DNA from 4 places in the Labrys sp. HAY1-8F genome. Region 1 is predicted to be linked to each of the others. Evidence: predicted binding sites of a transcription regulator. Region 1 holds the regulator's gene; each other region holds the start of a gene.

Region 1 (2,199 bases):
GAGCTGGATGGCAGGACCGGCTGCCCGTAGAAGCTGCACGGAAACCCGGTTGCCTGGCGTCGCCCCCTGCTTGTCGCAGCCATCGTCCTGCAAGGCATAGATGCCGTCGGCATAGTTGCCCGCCTTCTGGGCATAGGACGTGTGCGTGGCGGGCGCGCGTCCGGCCTGCCTGACGGACAAGACGGTCCTGATCTGCCTGCTGCCATCGGGTGCGACCTCCACCATGGCCTCGACCTCGCATCGCGAGCCTTCCTTGCAGATACCGGCGACCTGCTCCTGCATGTCGCTGTCGGCTGCGATGAAGCAATCCTTGCCGATATAGGAGCCTGCCAAGCCGGAGCCGGTACCGAACTCGCCCGAACACAAGGTTTTCTTGAGCTTGGCCGCTGCGGCATCGCTGGGAAGCAGCGCCAACGAACTGGCAGTCAAAAGCGACGCGACGAGCAAGGAACGGATCATGGCAACCCCGGCATTTTCTTTGGCAAGTCGTCTTATCGCAAGCCTCTGAAATCGCCTAGATCGGGCGAGTACCGGGTACGTGATGCGACAAGGCCGGCGGTGAGCCGCCGGCCTTGGTGTCGGGCGATGAAATATCCGTCCTAGGCCTGCTTGGCGAAGGTCTCGTCGAAGGAATAGCCGGCGCCGCGAACCGTGCGGATCGGGTCGATCTCGCGCGTGCGGTTCATCGCCTTGCGCAGTCGCCCGACATGCACGTCGACCGTGCGCTCGTCGATATAGACGTCGCGGCCCCAGACGCTGTCGAGCAATTGCTCGCGTGCGAATACGCGTCCCGGCGCCTGCATCAGGAATTCGAGCAGACGGAACTCGGTCGGGCCGAGGCGGATCTCGCGATTGCCGCGATGAACGCGCTTGGTCTCGCGGTCGAGGGAAATGTCACCGGCCTTGAGCAGGGAGGCGACGTGATCGGGCTTGGCCCGACGCAGCAGAGCGCGCACGCGGGCCGAGAGTTCCGGCACGGAGAAGGGCTTGACGACATAATCGTCGGCGCCGGTGGCCAGACCCCGCACACGCTCGGTTTCCTCGCCACGCGCCGTGAGCATGATCACGGGCAGGCGCTCGGTTTCCGGCCGCATGCGGATGCGCCGGCACAATTCGATACCCGACAACCCCGGCAGCATCCAGTCCAGCAATACCAGATCCGGCACGCTTTCGCGCAGGCGGATCTCGGCATCGTCACCGCGCGCCACACTGTCGACCTCATAGCCTTCGGCTTCGAGATTGTAGCGCAGCAGCAAGGTCAGTGCTTCTTCGTCCTCGACGATCAGAACCTTGGGAGGCATGGCCTATCCCTTGTTACTTAGCCGGCACAGGAAGGTCGACGAGATCGGTGCTGTTGTCCGCCTTGGGCCGCTCGCCGGCCGGCGATTCACCGGTCACCAGGTAATGCACCGTTTCGGCGATGTTGGTGGCATGGTCGCCGATGCGCTCGATGTTCTTGGCGCAGAACAGCAGATGGGTGCAGAAGCCGATATTGCGCGGATCTTCCATCATGTAGGTCAGCAATTCGCGGAACAGCGAGGTGTACATCGCATCGATCTCGCCGTCCGAACTCCAGACCGAGAGCGCTTCTTCGACATTGCGCTGGGCGAAGGCGTCGAGGACCTGCTTGAGCTGCTCGAGCACCAGGTCAGCCATATGGTCGAAACCGCCGAAGAGCTGGGCCGGCTGCGCATGGCTGTGGATGGCCACCACGCGCTTGGCGACGTTCTTGCCGAGGTCGCCGATGCGTTCGAGATCGTTGGCCACCCGCAGGGCCGAGACGATTTCGCGCAGGTCGAGTGCCAGTGGCTGGCGCTTGGCGATGACCAGGATAGCCCGGTCCTCGACCTGGCGCTGGAGCTTGTCGATCGCCAGATCGAGCTCGATCACGGCCTTGGCGCGCTGGGTGTCGCGCTTGAGCAGGGCTTCGACGCTGTCGGCTACGCTCTTCTCTGCATAGCCACCCATTTCGGCGATCATGTTGCGCAATTCGCGCAATTCCTGATCAAAGGATGTAACGATGTGGTCGGACATGCCGCCTCCAAATGAATTCGACGCTGGCCGAGGGATCAGCCGAAGCGGCCGGTGATGTAATCCTGTGTACGGCTGTCGTTCGGGGTGGTGAACATCTTGTTGGTCTGGCCGACCTCGATGAGGTCACCCAGATAGAAGAAGGCCGTCACATCCGCGCAACGCGCC
Region 2 (2,199 bases), 2.6 Mb from region 1:
TTGAGGGCCTTCTGGATCTCGATACCGAGATCGCCACCGGTGAGTTGCACATTGCCATGGGCGTCGCGCTCGACCGTGCCGGCGGCGAGAGCCTCGGCCAGCGGCCGCCCGGTTTCGTCCTGCACGCCTTCCGACATCGATACGATGCAGCGGCCGACGCGGGTGTAGACGGCATCGACGTCGTTGAGGAATTGCTCGACCGAGAAGGACTTTTCCGGCGTGTAGATCAGATGGGGGGCCTCCTCCGGCGCCTGCTGCCAGCCGGCCGCAGCGGCGCTGAGGAAGCCGGCATGGCGGCCCATGACGATGGCGACATAAATGCCCGGCATCGCCCGGAAATCGAGATCCATGCTGACGAAGGCATTGGCGACGAAGGCCGCCGCCGAGATGAAGCCCGGCACATGGTCATTCTCCATCAGGTCGTTGTCGATCGTCTTGGGGGCATGCACGAAGCTGCAGGAGCCGGTCGATTGCTGGCGCAGGAGGTCGAGCGTGCCGGCGGTGTCGTTGCCGCCGATATAGATGAAGCCGCGGGCATCGAGCTTTTCCAGCGCCTGCAGGATGGTCTGGCAATAGGCCGGATCGGGCTTGTCGCGTGTCGAGCCGAGGCCCGAATTGGGCGTGCGGGCCAGGCGTTCGAGATCGGTTTCGGAGAGCGCCGTAAGATCGACTAGATCGCCGCGCGTCAGGCCCCGCACGCCATGACGGGCGCCTAGGATGCGCAGCGACGGGTCGTGCCGGCGGGCGGCGACGACGGCGCCGGCGAGGGTCTGGTTGATCACGGCGGTGGGGCCGCCCCCTTGGGCGATGACGATCGACGGCATGGAGCCTCCCTGGGCAGAATTTCCCGATATTGCCTACGAATGGGCAATATCGGGAAATTCTTCAAGCGTTTGAAATCCTGCAGCTTCCTCCTGACCAAGCCCGTGGCTCGATCAGGAGGAAGCTGCCTGACGCTCTGGTGTCCAGTTGCTTAGCCTCGAAACAGCCGGGCGGCAACGAGCGACTTGCCGGTGGATCAGAAAGCTGGCGATCGTTGCGAAGGCGGAAAACGGTGTTCCGTTCACGCTATCGACAGGCGCGTGCGCGGCCAGCTTGTTCCATTGTCATAATTGCTTCATTGTTCCGTCACGGAAGCGCTAACCATCCGGCCGTAAACAACGCCGTCCTTTTCAAGAAGCGGCGCACCGTGAGGGAGTATCATCCATGAAATTGAGCGTTTTGGCTTCGGCCACGGTTCTGTTTGCCGGTGTATCCACCGGGGCCCTGGCAGCCACCGACATACAATGGTGGCACGCGATGACGGGTGCCAATAATGATCGCATCGTCAAGCTGGCCAATGATTTCAATGCCAGCCAGAGCGACTACCGCATCGTTCCCGCCTATAAGGGCTCCTATGCCGATACCATGAATGCCGGCATCGCCGCGTTCCGGGCTGGTAATGCGCCTGATATCCTGCAGGTCTTCGAAGTCGGTACGGCAACCATGATGGCCGCCAAGGGCGCTATCAAGCCCGTCTACCAGTTGATGAAGGACGCAAACGAACCCTTCGACCAGAAGTCCTATCTGCCCGCCGTGACCGGCTATTATTCCAATGCCAAGGGCGAGATGCTGTCCTTCCCCTTCAATTCCTCGACCATGGTGATGTGGGTCAACGAGGATGCCTTGAAGAAGGCCAATCTCGCGGCCGCGCCCAAGACCTGGCCTGAGGCCTTCGAGGCGGCCAAGAAGCTGAAGGCAGCCGGCTATGCCACTTGCGGCATTTCGACGGGCTGGACAACCTGGGCCAACATCGAGGAACTGTCGGCCTGGCACAACGTACCGCTCTCGACCAAGGCCAACGGCCTCGATGGCTTCGATACCGAGTTGAAGATCAACAATCCGCTGGTGGTCAAGCATCTGGAGAATCTGATCGAGGCCCAGAAGGACAAGACCTTCGACTATTCCGGCCGTACCAACCAGGGCGAGGGGCGCTTCACGTCGGGCGAATGCCCGTTGTTCCTGACTTCGTCGGCCTTCCTGGGCAACGTCAAGGCCAACGCCAAGTTCAAATATTCGGTGGCGCCGATGCCTTATTATCCCGATGTGCAGGGAGCTCCGCAGAATTCGATCATTGGCGGAGCCTCGCTATGGGTGATGGGCGGCAAGTCGGACGAGGCCTACAAGGGCGTCGCCAAGTTCCTGACCTACCTGTCCAAG
Region 3 (2,199 bases), 930 kb from region 1:
AGGAACTGGTGCGGTTGCGGATGTCGCGGAACAGATCGCCTTCCGGCGTGTAGGCCCAGATCTTGCGGCCGGAGATCGTCTGCCAGAACTGCTCGAGCCGCTGCAGCCGGTGACGCGGCTCGTTGCCGGCGATGATCGAGGCGTTGATGGCGCCAATGGAGACGCCGGAGAGCCAGTTGGGTTCGCAGCCGGCATTGGCCAGCGCCTCATAGACACCGGCCTGATAGGCACCAAGCGCGCCGCCGCCCTGGAACACCAGGGCGATGCGATCATATTGCGCCGAGATCTCCTCGATGGTGGCGCGCGCGGCCTTGTCTCTGTTGCGTTCGAGCACGATGGAAAACTCCGGTCAGACAGGCAGGATCAGCGGGCGGTGGCGAGATAGTCGTGCACCACCTCGCCGAGACCGAGCGTGAGGTCGGCGACGAAATGCACGGCCGAGACGACTTCGAGCACCGGCAGGCGGCTGACGTCGGCCATCACATGGGCATGGAGTTCCAGCGCTGCCGGGGCCGTCCAGGCCTCCTTGAGCGTCACATCCGTGAGGTGGTAGCGCACAAGTTCGCAGATCCGCGGCGACCCGTCGACATGGGGGATGATCTTGATGAGGAAGTTGGGTGCGGCGAGCGAGTCCAACACGGCCTGCCGGTCGGCGAGGCGATGCTTGTAGCCCATGGTCCCGGTCGCGCACAGCACGCTACCATAATGCAGCGTCCCCACGATGACCTCGCCCTCATGCACGATCCTGGGCGTCGCCAGCTTCTTGGGAAAGCCCCACAATTCGCGCCCGCCGGCAATGGGGGCATCGTCGTCCAGATACATCGAATGCACATAGGCACCGTGCTGGCCCTTGTAACGCACGGGAATGACCTGCCCTGTCTCGGTGTAGTCACCGAAGCCGGTTGAATCAGGCATGCGGATGAACTCGTATTTGACCAGCGGCTCGTCGATCTCCAGCGGAGCGGGAACCACGGCCTCCAGCGCCTCGCGCGTCGTGCGATAGGTGATGATGATGTATTCGCGATCGAAGAAGCGGTAGGGGCCGGGCGGGAAGGAGGGATTGGTCAGCGGCATGGCATAGGCGCGCTTGACGACGTCGGCTTGGTCCACGGGATGTCCTTCATGAGAAAGCAGGGAAGGGATCGCCGCTATGTTGCACGGCAGCATGACAGGTCCGTGTCCGCCGCGCACAGGGCCGAACTGTAATAAGGGCGACATCTGGCCGTGCCAGCTTCCGGGCCGGTGGCACGTCGATGCCGCGCCTTCCCGCCTTCCTGTCTCATGAGATGAATATGGCCCAATTGTCTTCCCGCAATGCCCTGGTCACCGGCTCGACCAGCGGCATCGGCCTCGCCGTCGCCCGCGCTCTCGCAGCCGAAGGGGCCAATATCACCATCAACGGTTTCGGCGATGCAGACGCCATCGAGCATGAGCGGGCCGGCATCGAGAAGGATTTCGGCGTGAAGTGCCGCTACAGCGGCGCTAACATGATGGTTGGGGCGGAGATCACCGCCATGATCCATGAGGCGGAGGAAGCCTTCGGCAGCCTGGACATCCTGGTCAACAATGCCGGCATTCAGCATGTCGCGCCGATCGACGAGTTTCCGGATGACAAGTGGGAGGCGATCACCCGCATCAACCTGATCGCTTCCTTTTATGCGATCAAGGCGGTGCTCCCCGGCATGAAAGAGCGCAAATGGGGGCGCATCATCAACACCTCGTCGGCCCACGCCCTCGTCGCCTCACCTTTCAAATCGGCTTATGTTGCCGCCAAGCATGGCGTGACCGGCCTGATCAAGACGGTGGCGCTCGAGGTTGCCGAGCACGGCATCACCGCCAATGCCATCGCCCCCGGCTATGTCTGGACGCCGCTGGTGGAAAAGCAGATCCCCGACACGATGAAGGCGCGGGGCCTGACCGAGGAGCAGGTCAAGCACGATGTCCTGCTGGCCGCTCAGCCGACCAAGGAGTTCGTCACGGTCGAAGAGATCGCGGCTGTCGCGGTTTTCCTGTGCAGTGATGCCGCCCGGCAGATTACCGGCACTACCTTGCCGGTCGACGGAGGCTGGACGGCGCAATAGTACGGGTCATCCCGGATCTATGCCGCAGCATTTCATACTGCAGCGCGTCCGGGATGACACGAAATTCAGCCGCGGACCACAACGACGCGGGTGCCGACCTTTACACGATCGTAGAGGT
Region 4 (2,199 bases), 2.1 Mb from region 1:
CAAATGGCTGGTGCCGCGCCTGCCGCGCTTCCGCCAGCAATTTCCCGACATCGACATGCGCATCGATATTTCCGATACGCTCGCCGATTTCAGCCGCCAGGAAGTCGACGTCGCCATCCGCTTCGGCCGTGGCGCCTATGCCGGCCTGCGCTCGGACCGCCTGTTCGTCGAGGACGTCTTTCCGATCTGCAGTCCGCAGCTTCTGCATGGACCCATTCCGCTGCGAGAGCCCAACGACCTGCAATATTTCACCCTGATTCATCTCGACTGGCACAGCCAGGATTCGATGTGGCCGGATTGGCGCATGTGGCTGATGGCCGCCAAGGCCGACAAACCCGACCCGATACGCGGCCTGCATTTCAGCCAGTCGATCATGACCCTGCAGGCGGCCGTCGACGGCCAGGGTGTGGCGCTCGGCAACACCAGCCTAGTCGGCGACGATCTGGCGGCGGGCCGGCTGGTGCGCCCCTTCGACCTGTCGCTGAAGATCGCGCCGGAATTCGCCTATCATTTGGTGGCACCGCGGACAAAGGCGGACAAGCCGATGATCAAGGCATTCCGGGACTGGGTGCTGGCCGAGATCACCAGCGGCAAGGCCGTCTGACGGCCCGGTTCGCGCGCACGCCCTATCGTGACCCGCGCCCCATGCAATGCCGGTGACGCAAAAGCGTCAGGCGATGATATCCGGCGTCAGCAGGTCCTCCAGCAGGGACATGCGGTCCTTGAGATGGAGCTTGCGCTTCTTCAGGCGTTGAAGCTGCAGACGGTCGGGAGTTCCCACCTGTTCCAAAGCGGCAATCGCGGAGTCGAGATCGCGGTGTTCCTGGCGCAACTGCCCCAGTTCCGCAATCATCGCGGCTTCCTCCTCCTCGGTGAGTGGATTTGACAAGCCCATACCCTTCCATTCCGAATGGCAGCCTCGGTATTTGGACCGTCCTGCCGCCCCATGCCCCTTCGGGCACGGTGCCGAACTATGCCGAGCCGATTTCTTGCCCGCAAGCGCTGCGGCAAGATATCGCCATCTATTTACACCCGTTTGGCAAAGCTTGCCGGACAACTTTCACAAGCCCTTCCTAGGCCTTTGATCCAGCATTCTTTTTGGCTCTTCCACACTGCATTACCGTGCGGTAAGCTATTGTTCTGACTAAATTTATTGTTGCTTTGCACAATCGATTCACGGCGAGAATCCACGATTTTCCTTCGACATGCGTACCGTTTCGTGAGAACGTTGAATGTCGGAACTGTGACACAAGGAGCCGTTAATGCCTGTGCAGTCGCATTTGGTCGAACTGGAGCGCAAACATCACGCTCTCGAAACAGAACTCACCATCGCACTGGCTCATCCCTCCTCGGATGACCTCAAAATCGCAGAGCTGAAGCGCAAGAAACTCCTTCTGAAAGACGAAATTGCAAGATTGAAGAGCACCGAGAGGTTGCACTGAACCAGTCAAAGCTGGTGTATTCTGACCGCCGGACCGGAGCAAAATCCGGTACCGGCGGTTTCATTTTGTGGCCACTTTGTGCCAATTGATACGGACGGCTCCCCCAAACAGGTTCATCATCGGCCGTTATCGAAGCAATAACCCATGGAGGGGTTTGCTATGGCCGGCACGACACGCCATCTGGGGATTGGCCTCGTTTCTTCCTTCCTGCTGGCCTGTGCCATCCTGCCTACTGCAGCCACATTCGCGGACCGGGCGCGGGCCGCGCCCGTCGCCGCCATCCAGACGCAGGCTCCCAGCCTCGAAGAATTCAAGACCGTGCTGTCGGGCTACGGCCAATACATCTATTCCGAACGCTATGGCGAGGTCTGGAAGCCTTCGGTGGTGCCTGCTGGCTGGCACCCCTATCCGGCTTGCCGCTGGGTCTATGACCGCAATTTCGGCTGGACCTATGACGATCCCACCGTCTGGGGCAAGATCATCCATCATTACGGTCGGTGGGCCTCGGACGGCAGCAATGGCTGGGTCTGGATACCCGGCACGCAATGGAGCCCCGCCTGGGTGATCTGGCGCGGCGGCGGCGACTGGACCGGATGGGCACCGACACCGCCCGCAACCGACCAGCAGGAAATCAGCCTCGCCAATTTCAACGTGGACAGGCAATGGACCTTCATCGAGACGGCCAAGCTCGGCAATCGCTGTGAGGGTGAAGCTTCGGCGGCGCCAGTCGGCACCTTCGCCGGCTCGGTCCCGGTGA

What was found. Region 1 encodes PhoB, which activates phosphate uptake and scavenging genes when phosphate is short. Its sites were predicted from a motif close to TGTCATNNANCTGTCAT; they were not measured.
Region 2: a site for PhoB is predicted at 1,105-1,121, ahead of ugpB (sn-glycerol-3-phosphate ABC transporter substrate-binding protein UgpB). Genes of this name have one in related genera too.
Region 3: a site for PhoB is predicted at 1,202-1,218, ahead of ACR9ZN_RS15065 (acetoacetate decarboxylase). Genes of this name have one in related genera too.
Region 4: a site for PhoB is predicted at 1,233-1,249, ahead of ACR9ZN_RS28950 (YdcH family protein). Genes of this name have one in related genera too.

What each region holds. Positions count from the first base shown of each region.
Region 1 is NZ_JBPGWZ010000002.1:2,233,262-2,235,460, reverse strand. It holds gene ACR9ZN_RS19420 (hypothetical protein) at 1-459, opposite strand, end outside; gene phoB (phosphate regulon transcriptional regulator PhoB) at 600-1,301, opposite strand; gene phoU (phosphate signaling complex protein PhoU) at 1,315-2,034, opposite strand; gene pstB (phosphate ABC transporter ATP-binding protein PstB) at 2,070-2,199, opposite strand, start outside.
Region 2 is NZ_JBPGWZ010000002.1:4,852,540-4,854,738, forward strand. It holds gene ACR9ZN_RS31495 (diphosphate--fructose-6-phosphate 1-phosphotransferase) at 1-824, opposite strand, end outside; gene ugpB (sn-glycerol-3-phosphate ABC transporter substrate-binding protein UgpB) at 1,207-2,199, shown strand, end outside.
Region 3 is NZ_JBPGWZ010000002.1:1,299,817-1,302,015, reverse strand. It holds gene ACR9ZN_RS15070 (patatin-like phospholipase family protein) at 1-334, opposite strand, end outside; gene ACR9ZN_RS15065 (acetoacetate decarboxylase) at 364-1,110, opposite strand; gene ACR9ZN_RS15060 (3-hydroxybutyrate dehydrogenase) at 1,293-2,081, shown strand; gene ACR9ZN_RS15055 (L,D-transpeptidase) at 2,147-2,199, opposite strand, start outside.
Region 4 is NZ_JBPGWZ010000002.1:4,327,178-4,329,376, reverse strand. It holds gene gcvA (transcriptional regulator GcvA) at 1-604, shown strand, start outside; gene ACR9ZN_RS28955 (YdcH family protein) at 671-895, opposite strand; gene ACR9ZN_RS28950 (YdcH family protein) at 1,263-1,442, shown strand; gene ACR9ZN_RS28945 (DUF6600 domain-containing protein) at 1,602-2,199, shown strand, end outside.